3 regions of the Streptomyces kanasensis genome follow, and region 3 is predicted to be linked to each of the others. Evidence: riboswitches for the same ligand, from Rfam matches in the RefSeq annotation. Region 3 holds a riboswitch; each other region holds the start of a gene.
What was found. A riboswitch is a leader RNA that binds a small molecule or an ion and turns the genes downstream of it on or off. The one in region 3 is predicted to bind cobalamin.

Region 1 (4,630 bases), on a different contig from region 3:
ACGCGGACGTGGGGGCGGTCGCCGTCCGCCGGGACGGTGATCTCGGCGCGCACCCCGTAGACGTCGGCGACGAGCGCCTCGGTCAGTACCTCGCCGGGCGTGCCGGCGGCCACGACCCGGCCGTGGGCGAGGACGGCGACCCGGTCGCAGTACATCGCCGCGAGGTTGAGGTCGTGCAGGGCGACGACGCTGGTGACGGGCAGGGCGGCGACGAGGTCCAGCAGGTCGAGCTGGTGCTGGATGTCGAGGTGGTTGGTCGGCTCGTCGAGGAGGAGCTCCCTCGGTTCCTGCGCGAGTGCCCGGGCGATCTGGACGCGCTGCCTCTCCCCGCCGGACAGGGTGTGCCACGACTGGTGCGCCCGGTCGGTGAGGCCGGTGCGTTCCAGAGCCGTCCGCACGGCTTCCTCGTCGGCGGGCACGGGCGGCGTCCAGGCGCGGCGGTGCGGGATGCGGCCGAGGCGGACGACGTCGGCGACGGTCAACTCGACGAGGGTGTCCGACTGCTGCTCCACGACGGCGACGCGCCGGGCGACGTCCCTGCGGCGCAGGGCGGGCAGCGGCAGCCCGTCGAGGGTGACGACGCCCGATGCGGGCGCGAGGACCCCGGCGAGCAGCCGCAGCAGCGTGGACTTGCCGGAGCCGTTGGGCCCGAGGAGCCCGGTGACGCCGCCGGGCTCGGGGGCGAGGCTGACGCCGTCGAGGATCAGCCGGCCCCCGGCGGTGCGGGTGACGCGGTCGGCTGCGAGGGTCACCGGGCGGCCCTCCGGGTCCGGTACAGCACGAGGACGAAGGCCGGTACGCCCAGCAGGGACGTCATGACGCCCACCGGCACCTCCTGGGGTTCGAGGACGGTACGGGCGAGGGTGTCGATCCACACCAGGAAGACGGCCCCGCCCAGGGCGGTGGCGGGCAGCAGCCGGGCGTGCCCGGGGCCGACGATGGCCCGGGCGGCGTGGGGCAGCACCAGGCCGACGAAGCCGATCGCGCCGGCCGCGCTGACCAGGGCGGCGGTGAGGAGCGCGGTGGCGCACAGCAGGACGAGGCGGGTGCGGCCGACGTGCACGCCGAGGGACGCCGCGGCGTCCTGCCCGAAGGCGAACGCGTCGAGGGTCCTGCCGTGGGCCAGACAGACGGCGAGGCACGCGGCGAGGACGGCCGCGCACAGCCACACGTCGTCCCAGCCGGCGCCGCCGAGCGAGCCGAGCAGCCAGAACAGCACGCCGCGGGTGGTCTCCGCGTCGGCGGAGGTGACGACGACGAAGGAGGTCAGCGCGGAGAAGAGCTGCATCGCGGCGACACCGGAGAGGACGACCCGGTCGGTGGTGCCGCCCAGGACGTGGCTCAGCAGCAACATCAGGGCGAAGGAGCAGACCGCGCCGGCGAAGGCACCCGCGGAGAGCGACAGCGCGCCGCCACCCGCGCCGAGGACCACGACGAGCACGGCGCCGGTGGAGGCGCCGGAGGAGACGCCGAGGACGAAGGGGTCGGCGAGCGGGTTGCGCAGCAGCGACTGCATGACGGCGCCGCACACGGCGAGCCCGGCCCCGCACACGGCGGCCAGCAGGGTGCGGGGCAGCCGCAGGTTCCACACGATGCCGTCGCGGATCGGGGACAGCCCGGAGGGGGCGCCGCCGAGGTGCGAGGCGACGACGGACCACACGTCGGCGACGCCGAGGTCGGCGGGGCCGACGGTGATGGTGAGGGCGACGGAGACGGCGAGCACCGCGAGCCCCGCCGCCGAGCGCAGCAGGGCGGCGGTCACCGGGACAACCCGAACCGGCGGATCGCGGCGGCGACCTGCTCGATCCCCTCCACGGTGCGGATCGTCGGGTTCATGGCCTGGCCGCTGAGCAGCACGTACCGCTTGTGCTTGACGGCCTCCATGTTCCTGGTGACCGGGTTCGACTCCAGGAACGCGATCTTCTTGCTCGCGCTCTCCGCGGTCTGCGACCGGCGGGTGAGGTCGCCGATGACGAGCACGTCGGGGTCCCGGTCGGCCACGGTCTCCCAACTGACCTGCGGCCACTCCTCGGTGGTGTCGTCGAGGACGTTCTTCGCGCCGAGCGTGCGGGTGATGATGCCGGGCGCGCCGCAGCAGCCCGCCATGTACGGGGACTCGGCGTTGGCGAACCAGTACATGAGGGTGACGTCCGACTCGTCGAGGCCCTTCTTCGCCGCGGCGGTGCGGGCGTCGAGCCGCTCGACGAGCTGCTCGCCGCGTTCCTCGACGCCGAAGACGCGGGCGAGGTCGCGCACCTCCCGGTGGATGGTCTCCATGGTGAGCGGCGCGGTCCGCACGCCGTCACCGCCGCCGGAGTTGTCCTTGCCCGCGCAGTCCGCCGGGGAGAGGTACGTCGGAACGCCCAGCTTCTCGAACTGGTCGCGGGTCGCGACGCCGCCGGTGCCGAGGGTGGAGGCGAAGGAGGCGGCGACGAAGTCCGGTTCGGTGTCGAGGACCCGCTCGAACGAGGGGTTGTTCTCCGCCAGCCGCCGGACGCGGGCGTTCTCCTTCTCCAGCCCCTTCATCACCGGGTCGGTCCAGGTGGCGGTGCCGGCCATGCGGTCGGCCAGGCCGAGGGAGAGCAGCGTCTCGGTGGTGCCCTGGTTCAGGGACACGGCCCGGCGGGGACCGCCGCCGTGGACCTCCACCTGACGCCCGCAGTTGTCGAGGGAGCGGGCCGCCGCGCCGGAGGCGGACGCGGACGGGCCGGATGCGCCGCCGGCGCATCCGGTGAGCAGCAGGGCGCCGCAGAGCAGGGCGGCGGGCAGGCGGTGCTGGCGTGGCAGGGGCACGGGGCGTCCTCGGTTCGTGGCCCATGCGCGGGGCCGTCCGTAACGGGCGCCAGCAGGTCTTCGGACTCGGGGTCGACCGGACGCGGCGCCTTCCCGGGCCGGTCGGTGCCCAGTGGCTCGTGCTGCCGCGCCCGTCACCCTCACCGCTGCGCGTCAGTTCCGGATTCACACCGGATTCCCTGACCCAGGTACCGCAGGTACTGAGTTCGACTGGCCACGGCAAGGTAACACGGTGGTCGCAGAGCGGGACCGACCGGGCCGGCCCGCGGCCGGGGGTGCCGACGGGCGTCGGCCGACGTGCGCCGGCGCGACCCGGCGGGGGGCGGGCGCGGGCCGGCGCGGGCGGGCACGATGGGCGATCCGCGGGCGGGCGTCGGCGGGCGACGGCGGGCGACGGCGGGATCGGATCCGGGTGCGGGCGGGCGTCGGCGGGCGGGCGTCGGCGGGCGGGTGCGCTCAGCGGGCCGGACACCGACGGGCAGGTGCCAGCGGGCCGGACGGCGGCAGACGGGTCCAGTGGGCCGGACGGCGGCAGACAGGTGCCATCGGGCCGGACACCGACGGGTAGGTGCCATCGGGCCGGACACCGACGGGTGGGTGCCAGCGGGTGGGCGCCGGCGGGTGGGAGGTCAGTCGGCGGACCGGGCGTAGTCGCCGAAGCCCGTCCAGTCCAGGGCGACGCAGGGTTCGTCCCCCAGCACCCAGGCGTCGTGGCCGGGCTCGACCGTGAAGAAGTCGCCGGGCCCCACCTCGGCGCTCTCACCGCCGCCGTCCATGACGATCCGCATCCGGCCGCTGACCACGTAGCCGGTGTGCGACGCCTGGCAGCTGTCGGTACCGGCGAGCGGCCTGACGTGCTCGGTCCACCGCCAGCCGGGTTCGAAGACGGCGCGTCCGACGGGTCCCTGCCCGGTGGTGATCAGGTCCAGCCTGCCCTTGCCGTCCTCGAAGGGACGGGTCTCATCGGCGGCGTCGAAGTTCCTGCTGACGATGGCTGTCATGTCGTCCGCCTCCCCGGGAGAGGATCGGTCCCCGAGTACTCCTCCAGGCTACGCCGCGCGGTGCGTCAGGGGTGCTCCAGGTAGCCGGCGAGCGTGCCGCGGCTGCGGCGGAGGGCGTCGATGCGTGCGTCCGCGGCCGCCAGCTCGCCGTGCAGGACGTCCCGGATCCCGGCGCACCAGTCGAAGCCCAGACCCGGCCCCTCACCCCGGGCGCAGGGCAGGACCGTGCGGATCACCTCCGTGGAGAGCCCGGCGGCGAGCAGCGCGCGCACCTGCCGGACGGTGGGCACGGCGTCCTCGTCGTAGTCGCGGTACCCGTTGCCGCGCCGGACCGAGGTGAGCAGCCCCTGCGCCTCGTAGTAGCGCAACAGCCGCGTGCCCACTCCGGTCCGCCGGGACAGCTCCCCGATCAGCATGGCCCCTGCCTTCCCCGCCTTGACCTTCGCACCAGTGTGAAGCCCTAACGTCGGCTCGGGCCGCGGGAATTCCACCGCCGGTCCCGCACCCCTGCCCCCACCGCCCCCTCTCCCCCACCCCTCACACCCCTCACACCCCTCACAGACCAGGAGTGATCCATGACGTCCACGACGGCGTTCGCCGTGCACCGCGACGGCCGCGCCTCGACCGCCGCGGAGCTGGCGCCGCTCGCCTTCGCCGGGTACGCGCACTTCACCGCCGCCCAGGTGCGCGGCGGTCGGATCCGCGGCCTCGACCTCCATCTGGAACGGCTGCGGTCGGCTTCCCTGGAGCTGTTCGGCAGGGCGCTGCCCGACGCGACGGTCCGGTCCCACCTGCGGACCGCCCTGGAGGCGGGGCCCGCGGACGTCTCGCTGACC
Region 2 (4,630 bases), on a different contig from region 3:
CGGACGATCTCCAGCGGGAAGCGCACCCGGTTCTCGTACGAGCCGCCCCACCGGTCCTCGCGGTGATTGGTCGCCGCGGCGATGAACTCGTTGATGAGGTACCCCTCCGAGCCCATGATCTCGACGCCGTCGTAGCCGGCCGACTTCGCCAGCTCCGCCGCCCGCACGTAGTCCTCGATGGTCTGCTCGACCTCGGCGTCCGTCAGGGCGTGCGGGACGAAGGGGCTGATGGGCGCCTGGAGGGCGCTCGGCGCCACCAGCCGCGGGTGGTAGGCGTAGCGGCCGAAGTGGAGGATCTGCATCGCGATCCTGCCGCCGGCCGCGTGCACCGCGTCCGTCACGACGCGGTGCTGCTCCGCCTCCTGCGCGCAGGTCAGCATGGCGCCGCCGTCGTAGGGCCGGCCCGCCTCGTTCGGGGCGATGCCGCCCGTCACGATGAGGGCGGCCCCGCCGCGGGCGCGGGCCGCGTAGAACGCGGCCATCCGCTCGAAGCCGTTCTCCGCCTCCTCCAGGCCGACGTGCATCGACCCCATGAGCACCCGGTTCGGCAGGGTGGTGAAGCCCAGGTCCAGGGGGCGCAGCAGGTGCGGGTACCGGGACGGGGTCGGGGTCGGGGTCATGAGGGGCGCCTCCTCGCGCGCGGTGTCATCGCCCCTGTTGTAGACGACCGCGCCCTCTTTATGCAACAAGTTGCACATCGATCGGGGCGTGAGGTGCGCTACGTACACCGGGTGGGCCCGCGCCCCGCCTCCGTCAGCCGCGCTGCGCGAGGTCCGCCCCCCAGGCGTCCAGCCCCTCCGGCGTGCACGGCACCGTCCCCCACGGCGTGGCCTTCCCGACGCCCGGCGGCGTCCCGGCCCCCGCGTCCGGCAACCCGTGCGCCCGCAGCAGCCGCGCCACCGCCATCGCCCACGGCCGCCGCAGCCGCGCCGCGTCCAGCAGTTCCCCGTCCGCCAGCAGGTCCTCCACCGGGCCCGTGCGCACCCCGTCCGGTGTGAGCACCGCCGCGTCGTCCGCCCACCGCAGCGCCAGGTCCACGTCGTGCGTGGCCATCACCACGGTCGTCCCCGACGCCCGCAGCCCCTCCAGCACCGCCAGGAGCCGCTCCTGCCCGTGCGGGTCGAGCCCGGCCGTCGGCTCGTCCAGGATGAGCACCCGGGGCCGCATCGCGACGGCCCCCGCGATCGCCGCGCGCTTCCGCTGCCCGTACGACAGCAGGTGCGTCGGCCGGTCCTCCAGCGCCACGATGTCCAGGGCCTCCAGCGCCTCGCGGACCCGGGCGCGGACCTCCACCTCCGGCAGGCCCAGGTTCATCGGGCCGAACGACACGTCCTGCCCGACCGACGCGGCGAACAGCTGGTCGTCCGGGTCCTGCACCACCAGCTGCACCGCCGTCCGCAGCCGCGTCAGGCCCCTGCGGTCGTACGCCACATCCTCACCGGCCAGGCGCAGCCGCCCGCTCGCACACCGCAGACCGCCGCTCAGCAGCCGCAGCAGCGTCGTCTTGCCGCCGCCGTTGCGGCCCAGGACCGCCAGGGACCGCCCCTCCGGCACGGCGAAGTCGACCCCGCTGAGCACGGCGGGCCCGCCCTCGTAGGCGAACCCCGCCCCCACCAGTTCCACCACCGGCGACCCGGTCATCACACCACCCGTTCGAGTCCGAGGGCGGCCGCGACCAGCACCGCCAGCAACACCGCCGTCGCCGCCAGGAAGCGGCGGTCCAGCCGCGCCGCGGGCACCAGCACCCGCAGCGTCCCGTCGTAGCCGCGGCCGGCGAGACCGCTCTGCAGCCGTGTCGCCCGGTCGAAGGCGCGGACGAACGCGGTGGCCCCGAGACCGGCGGCCGAGCGCCACGCCGCGGCCCGGCTCGTGGTCCCCAGTCGCGCGGCCTGCGCCTGCCGGATCCGCGCCACCGCGTCCAGCAGCAGGAAGCCGATGCGGTACATCACCAGCGCCACGTCCACCACCGGCGCGGGCACGCCCGCCCGCACCAGCCGGGGCAGCACGTCCGACACGGGCGTCGTGAAGGCGAAGAGCAGCACCCCCAGCGACGCCGCCGACGACCGCAGCAGCAACTCCACGGCCTGCGCGGCCCCGCCGGGCGCGGGCGCCACCCAACCCGCCGGGCCGCCCACCTGGAACAGCAGCGGCACCGCGCCCGTGACGCAGAAGCCGAGCGGCACCCGCCACGCCCGCCACAGCTGCCGCGGAGCCACCCCCGCCGGCCCCAGCAGCACCACGACGGCGACCACCGCCACCAGCGCCGCGCCCGGCCACGGCGGCAGGGACACGGCACAGGCCGTCAGGCCGAAGCCGAGCACGGCCTTCTCGCCCGGGTGGCGGCGGCGCCAGCGGCTGCCGTGCGCCGCCACGTCGATGGGCAGCACCCCCGCTACTCCCCGGACGCCGCGGGCGGCTCGGCCGCCCCGCCGGCCCCGGCCCGCTCCTCACCCTGCCGGCGCCCGCGGCGCAGCCCGAAGTAGTACGCCAGCACTCCGGCGCCCAGCGCGGCCTGCAGGGAGAACAGCGCCGACTCCACCTCACCCGACGGGGGCTCGTACAGCGGGCTGAACCACGGCTCGTAGTCAGGGGCGTTCTCGGTGATCGCCGCCTCCGCCTGCGCGTCCGCGCCCGTGAACGGCTCCTCCTTGTGATCACCCAGTCCGAGCGCCAGCGGCAGCACCGCCAGCGCCACCACGACGAGCAGCAGCAGGGTGTTGATCCTCGCGTTCCGGCTCATCGGACCGCCGCCTCCTTCGTCGCGCCCGCCGCCGGGAGCACGCCGAGCCGGGCCAGCTCGCCCCCGCTCGACTGCCGCAGCAACCGCATCACCAGCACCGTCAGCAGGCCCTCGCTCACCGCCAGGGGGAGCTGTGTCACCGCGAAGATCCCGCCGAACTTGGCGAGCGCGCCCGTGAAGCCGCTGCCCGGGTCGGGGAACGCGAGCGCCAGCTGCACGCTCGTCACGCAGTACGTGGACAGGTCCGCCGCGAACGCGCCGAAGAAGACGGCCACCATCAGGGGCGCTCCCGTGCGGCGCAGCAGCCGGTACAGCCCGTACCCGGCCCACGGTCCGACGACCGCCATCGAGAAGGCGTTCGCGCCGAGCGTCGTCAGACCGCCGTGCGCCAGCAGCAGCGCCTGGAACAGCAGGGTGATCGTGCCGAGCACGGCCATGATGGGCGGCCGGAACAGGATGGCGCCGAGCCCCGTACCGGTGGGGTGGCTGCAGCTGCCCGTCACCGACGGGATCTTCAACGCGGACAGGACGAACGTGAACGCCCCGGACGCGCCGAGCAGCAGCGTCGACTCGGGGTTGGCCCTGACCTCCCGGGTCAGCGCCCGGACGCCGTGGACGACGAACGGAGCGGCCGCCAGTGTCCAGGCGACCGCGTGTTCCCGGGGTAGGAACCCCTCGGCTATATGCATGTGGGGGAGACCCTCTCCAGCACCTCGTGGATGGACAACGCGCCCTGGCCGGTCTCCTGGCTGACGGGTACTACCGCCTCGACCCCGCCTTCCCGGACGCCGCGGTCTCCCGCGGCGGTCCAGTGGCTTCCCCGCTGGCGCGGGGGGTGGGGCCGGACTTCCCGATCACAGTGGCGAGGGCCGCGCCGGTTCCACACCGGCTTCCCGTACACCAAGGCCCTGCGACACTAGTGCGTTGACCAGGTACATCACAACCGCGCACACGGGGGAGTCCCGCCGCACGGGCGGGCGCTCGCGGGTGCCCGCCACGCCCTACCGCTTGCGGTAGCCGTACGCCTCCGAGGCCGCCGCCTCCACCGCGTCGAGGTCGCCGCCCGCCGCCGCCGTGACGACGGCCGCCACCGCGCCCTCCACGAACGGCGCGTCCACCAGCCGCGTCCCCGCCGGCAGTTCCCCCTCCTCCAGCAGCGCCTTCACCGTCAGGACGGCGCTGCCCAGGTCCACCAGGACCGCGACGCCGGCGCCGCCGTCGACCTCCGCGGCCGCCCGCGCGACCAGTTCGGCGCTCGTACCGAGCCCGCCGTCCGGCCCGCCGCCGGCCGCCGCCACCGGTACCCCGCCGGCGCCCCCGGCCAGTCCCCGGGCGAGCGCGGCGACGGCCTGCGCGACCGGGGCGCTGTGCGAGACGAGCACGACGCCCACGGGCGCCCCCGAGCCGCTCACGCCGCCTCCCCCGTGACGTCGGCGAGTGCCGCGAAGAGCAGCGCGGCCGACGTGGCGCCCGGGTCCCGGTGTCCCACCGACCGCTCGCCGAGGTAACTGGCCCGTCCCTTGCGGGCGCGCATCGGCCCGGTCGCCTCCGCGCCCTCCGCGGCGGCCCGCGCGGCCGCCGCGACGGCGTCCGGCCGGTCCTGCCCGAGCGCGGCCACGGCCGGCTCCAGCGCGTCCAGCATCGTCTTGTCCCCGGCCCGCGCCCCGCCGAGCCGGGCCACCGCCGCGACACCGTCGCCCAGCGCCTCCGCCAGCCGCGCGGGCGCCACCTCGGGCTCGTCGCCCAGGGCCTTGCCGGCGCTCCGCAGCAGCGTGCCGTACAGCGGCCCCGACGCCCCGCCCACCGTGGAGATCAGCCGCCGGCCGGCCAGCACCAGGACCGCGCCGGGCGTCCGCGGCGGCTCCTCCTCCAGCGCGGCCGCCACCGCCG
Region 3 (4,630 bases):
GCGTGGGCAGCGTCCCGGCGCTCCCCGTCAGAAGTCCTCGTCCAGGTCGACGGAGCCCTCCACGGCCACCTGGTACGCGGACGGGCGGCGCTCGAAGAAGTTCGTCAGCTCCTGGACGCCCTGGAGCTCCATGAACGCGAACGGGTTCTCCGAGCCGTACACCGGGGCGAAGCCCAGGCGGGTGAGGCGCTGGTCGGCGACGCACTCCAGGTACTGGCGCATCGACTCGGTGTTCATGCCCGGCAGGCCCTCGCCGCACAGGTCGCGGCCGAACTGCAGCTCCGCCTCGACGGCCTCCTTCAGCATGTCCGTGACCTGCTGGCGCAGCGCGTCGTCGAAGAGCTCCGGCTCCTCCTTGCGGACGGTGTCGACGACCTCGAACGCGAAGTTCATGTGCATCGTCTCGTCACGGAAGACCCAGTTGGTGCCGGTCGCCAGCCCGTGCAGCAGGCCCCGCGAGCGGAACCAGTAGACGTACGCGAAGGCGCCGTAGAAGAACAGGCCCTCGATGCACGCGGCGAAGCAGATCAGGTTCAGCAGGAAACGGCGCCGGTCGGCCTGCGTCTCCAGCCGCTCGATCTTCTCGACCGAGTCCATCCACTTGAAGCAGAACTGCGCCTTCTCACGGATCGAGGGGATGTTCTCCACGGCGTCGAACGCGGCCGCGCGGTCCGCCGGATCGGGCAGGTAGGTGTCGAGCAGCGTCAGGTAGAACTGGACGTGCACGGCCTCCTCGAACAGCTGCCGCGAGAGGTAGAGGCGCGCCTCGGGGGAGTTGATGTGCTTGTAGAGCGTCAGGACCAGGTTGTTCGCCACGATCGAGTCGCCGGTCGCGAAGAAGGCGACCAGACGGCCGATCATGTGCTGCTCACCGGGGGTGAGCTTGGCGAGGTCGGCGACGTCCGAGTGGAGGTCGACCTCCTCGACGGTCCAGGTGTTCTTGATGGCGTCCCGGTAGCGCTCGTAGAAGTCCGGGTAGCGCATGGGGCGCAGGGTGAGTTCGAAGCCCGGGTCGAGCAGGTTCTTCTCGGTGTGGGGGGACGGCATCACTGACAGGCCTCGCAGGACTCGGGGTTCTCCAGGGAGCAGGCGACGGCGTCGGGCTCGGACACCTGCTGGGCGGGTACGGGGGCGGCGGCGGACGCCTGGGCGGCACGGGCGATCCGGGTCGCCGGGCGGGAGCGCAGGTAGTACGTCGTCTTCAGACCCTGCTTCCAGGCGTACGCGTACATCGACGACAGCTTGCCGATGGTCGGCGTCTCCAGGAACAGGTTCAGCGACTGCGACTGGTCCAGGAACGGCGTGCGGGCGGCGGCCATGTCGATCAGGCCGCGCTGCGGGATCTCCCACGCCGTGCGGTACAGGGCCCGCACGTCGGCCGGGACCCAGGTGAAGCCCTGCACGGAGCCGCTGGACTCGCGCAGCGCCTCACGGGTCTGCGCGTCCCACACGCCGAGCTTCTTCAACTCGTCCACCAGGTAGGAGTTGACCTGGAGGAACTCGCCGGACAGCGTCTCGCGCTTGAAGAGGTTGGAGACCTGCGGCTCGATGCACTCGTAGACCCCGGCGATGGAGGCGATCGTCGCCGTCGGCGCGATGGCGAGCAGCAGCGAGTTGCGCATGCCGACCTCGGCGACGCGGGCGCGCAGCGCCTCCCACCGCTCGGGCCAGGCCAGTTCGACGTCGTAGTGGTCGGGGTGGAGCACGCCGCGCGCGGTCCGCGTCTTCTCCCACGCGGGCAGCGGGCCGTGGCGCTCGGCCAGGTCGGCGGAGGCCTCGTACGCGGCGAGCATGATCCGCTCGGCGATCCGCGTCGACAGGGCGCGCGCCTCGGGGGAGTCGAACGGCAGCCGCAGCTGGAAGAAGACGTCCTGGAGGCCCATCGCGCCCAGGCCCACCGGGCGCCAGCGGGCATTGGAGCGGCCCGCCTGCTCGGTCGGGTAGAAATTGATGTCGACGACCCGGTCGAGGAAGGTGACGGCCGTGCGGACGGTCGCGTCCAGCCGCTCCCAGTCGATGGAGCCACCGGTCACGAAGGCACCGAGGTTGACGGAGCCCAGGTTGCAGACCGCGGTCTCGCCGTCGTCCGTGACCTCCAGGATCTCCGTGCAGAGGTTGGAGGAGTGGACCGTGTGGCCCGGCTCGGCGGTCTGGTTGGCGGTGCGGTTGGCGGCGTCCTTGAACGTCATCCAGCCGTTGCCGGTCTGTGCGAGCGTCCGCATCATCCGGCCGTACAGGTCGCGGGCCGGCATCGTCCGGCGGGCCAGGCCCTTGGCCTCGGCGGCGCGGTAGGCGGCGTCGAACTCCTCGCCCCACAGGTCGACCAGCTCGGGGACGTCCGACGGCGAGAAGAGCGACCAGTCGGCGTCGGCGTTGACGCGGCGCATGAACTCGTCGGGGATCCAGTGCGCCAGGTTGAGGTTGTGCGTGCGCCGGGCGTCCTCGCCCGTGTTGTCGCGCAGCTCCAGGAACTCCTCGATGTCCGCGTGCCAGGTCTCCAGGTAGACGGCGGCGGCGCCCTTGCGCCGCCCGCCCTGGTTGACGGCGGCGACGGACGCGTCCAGCGTCTTGAGGAACGGCACGATGCCGTTGGAGTGGCCGTTGGTGCCGCGGATCAGCGAACCGCGGGCGCGGATCCGCGAGTACGACAGACCGATGCCGCCCGCGTGCTTCGAGAGCCGGGCCACCTGGTGGTAGCGGTCGTAGATGGAGTCCAGCTCGTCCTGCGGGGAGTCCAGCAGGTAGCAGGAGGACATCTGGGGGTGCCGGGTGCCCGAGTTGAACAGGGTCGGCGAGGACGGCAGGTAGTCGAGGCGGCTCATCAGCCGGTACAGCGCCTCGACCTCGTCCAGGGCGCCCGCCGAAGGGTCGGCGGCCAGGCCGCAGGCCACCCGCAGCAGGAAGTGCTGCGGCGTCTCGACCACCTTGCGGGTGAGCGGGTGGCGCAGCAGGTAGCGCGAGTACAGGGTGCGCAGGCCGAAGTAGCCGAACCGGTCGTCCGCCGCGGGGTCGATCACGGCGTCCAGCCGGTCGGCGTGGCCCGCCACGAGCTCGGCGGTGCGGTCGGCGATGAGCCCCTCGCGGTGGCCGACGGCGACGGAGGCCGAGAAGCACACCGCGCCCTGACCGGCCGCCTCGTCGGCGATGGTCCGGGTCAGGAGCCGTGCGGCGAGCTTCGAGTACGCGGGGTCCTCGGCGATCAGTCCGGCCGCCGCCTCGGTGGCGAGCTCCCGCAGTTCGGCCTCGTCCGACCCGGCGTGCCGGCCGCGCAGGGCGGCGGCGGCGACCCGGCCGGGGTCGGCGTCGGGGAGGTCCGCGGTGAGGTCGGTCAGGGTCCGCAGCAGCGCGGTCCCGGGCGCGTCGACTTCGGTGGCTGAAGCCGGATCCGCTGGCGCGATGGTCACGTGGGGGCTCTCCCTCGCTCGGCTCGGGGTCCCGCGGGCGGGGGCGGGGGAGCGGGGCGCGCCTCACCCCGGGCACGGGGGCGTGCGAGACCGCGTCCACCGGCCCACTCCGCGAGGCCCGGACGTCTGGGCACCCGGGCCGGACGGTCCGGGCGCGCTGTCGGCAGGTCGTCGGACTCGCGGGTACGCGAAGGGCACACCGGTACACCGTTGCGGGACAGTTCCGGACTCTCACCGGATTCCCCTGCTGCGACAGCGAGGACGAGCATACATGTGGGGGGCACCCCTCACCGCACACCCCACATGTTGTGTCAGAGTGTCGGCGCGTACGCGAACAGTGGCAGCCCGGGGAGGGGCTCCGGCCGCGGCGGAGGGGTCCGCGCGGAGGTGCCGCGGGGGTCTCACCGGACCGGCGCGCGGACCCTCGGGAAGGGCCGGCGCGGGCGGACACGGGGGCCGACACGGGGCCCCGGGGCTCCCGCGAGCCCGCGAGCCCGCGGGGACGCGTGTGGCCGGGGTGGTGGGGCGGGGTCAGCCGCTGACGCCCACGCCGTTGTCGGGCGCCCCGTCACCCACGGGCGGCAGGTCCCCGCGCTCCACGGGCGCGCCGCCGGGACCGCCGTTGCCGGCCGTGCCGCCGGTGCGGCCGGTCCCGCCGCTGCCGGTCGTGGCTCCCGAGTCGCCCGTCCCGGGCGCGCGTTCGGGCAGTACCTCGGCCAACTCCTCGTCGGAGGCGCGGTGCGCCCGCTCGGCGGCGGCGCGCAGGGTGGCGCGGTCGACGGCGGCGCGGTCGGCGCTCACGCGGATGCGCAGCCCGCCCTCGACGCGCAGGTACTCGTGTGCGGTGTCCCCGGAGCGGTACCACAGCGCCCCGTCCGCTGCGCACGGCGCACCACCGGCCGCGCCCGCGCCGGTCGACGGGGCGGGCGCGGCCGACGGGGTGGCGGCGCAGCCCACGTCCTCCAGGCGGCCCCGCTCGACGCCGAGGGTGAGGGTGCCGCCGCCCTTCGAGACGTACGACGCGGAGAAGCCGTCGTCGCCGAGGACGCCCACCGACTGCTCGGCGAGGGCGAAGCCGGCGGCCTCGGTCACGTACACGTGCTCCGCCCTGGTCTGCAGGGCGGCGGCGCGGGCCTCCAACTCCGCCCGGTCCGGGACGGCGGAGCCGGCCACCTGCGTGCCGCAGCCGACGAGGAGCAGCAGCGGCGACGCCAGGGCGGCCAGGA

Region 1: it holds a riboswitch for cobalamin, as region 3 does, so the genes downstream of both, ACF053_RS02480 (ABC transporter substrate-binding protein) here and ACF053_RS12770 (ribonucleoside-diphosphate reductase subunit alpha) in region 3, are expected to answer to the same signal.
Region 2: it holds a riboswitch for cobalamin, as region 3 does, so the genes downstream of both, ACF053_RS22270 (energy-coupling factor ABC transporter permease) here and ACF053_RS12770 (ribonucleoside-diphosphate reductase subunit alpha) in region 3, are expected to answer to the same signal.

Annotation. Positions count from the first base shown of each region.
Region 1 covers NZ_JBIBSF010000001.1:568,666-573,295, forward strand. Annotated here, with positions in the region: gene ACF053_RS02470 (ABC transporter ATP-binding protein) at 1-752, opposite strand, end outside; gene ACF053_RS02475 (FecCD family ABC transporter permease) at 749-1,762, opposite strand; gene ACF053_RS02480 (ABC transporter substrate-binding protein) at 1,759-2,793, opposite strand; cobalamin riboswitch at 2,828-3,023, opposite strand; gene ACF053_RS02485 (cupin domain-containing protein) at 3,423-3,794, opposite strand; gene ACF053_RS02490 (MerR family transcriptional regulator) at 3,860-4,210, opposite strand; gene ACF053_RS02495 (aminotransferase class IV family protein) at 4,370-4,630, shown strand, end outside.
Region 2 covers NZ_JBIBSF010000009.1:117,280-121,909, reverse strand. Annotated here, with positions in the region: gene ACF053_RS22290 (oxidoreductase) at 1-620, opposite strand, end outside; gene ACF053_RS22285 (energy-coupling factor ABC transporter ATP-binding protein) at 754-1,641, opposite strand; gene cbiQ (cobalt ECF transporter T component CbiQ) at 1,641-2,387, opposite strand; gene ACF053_RS22275 (energy-coupling factor ABC transporter substrate-binding protein) at 2,393-2,740, opposite strand; gene ACF053_RS22270 (energy-coupling factor ABC transporter permease) at 2,737-3,429, opposite strand; cobalamin riboswitch at 3,459-3,660, opposite strand; gene ACF053_RS22265 (PTS-dependent dihydroxyacetone kinase phosphotransferase subunit DhaM) at 3,742-4,152, opposite strand; gene dhaL (dihydroxyacetone kinase subunit DhaL) at 4,149-4,630, opposite strand, start outside.
Region 3 covers NZ_JBIBSF010000004.1:243,169-247,798, forward strand. Annotated here, with positions in the region: gene ACF053_RS12760 (ribosomal maturation YjgA family protein) at 1-31, opposite strand, end outside; gene ACF053_RS12765 (ribonucleotide-diphosphate reductase subunit beta) at 28-1,047, opposite strand; gene ACF053_RS12770 (ribonucleoside-diphosphate reductase subunit alpha) at 1,047-3,404, opposite strand; cobalamin riboswitch at 3,551-3,714, opposite strand; gene ACF053_RS12775 (hypothetical protein) at 3,936-4,630, opposite strand, start outside.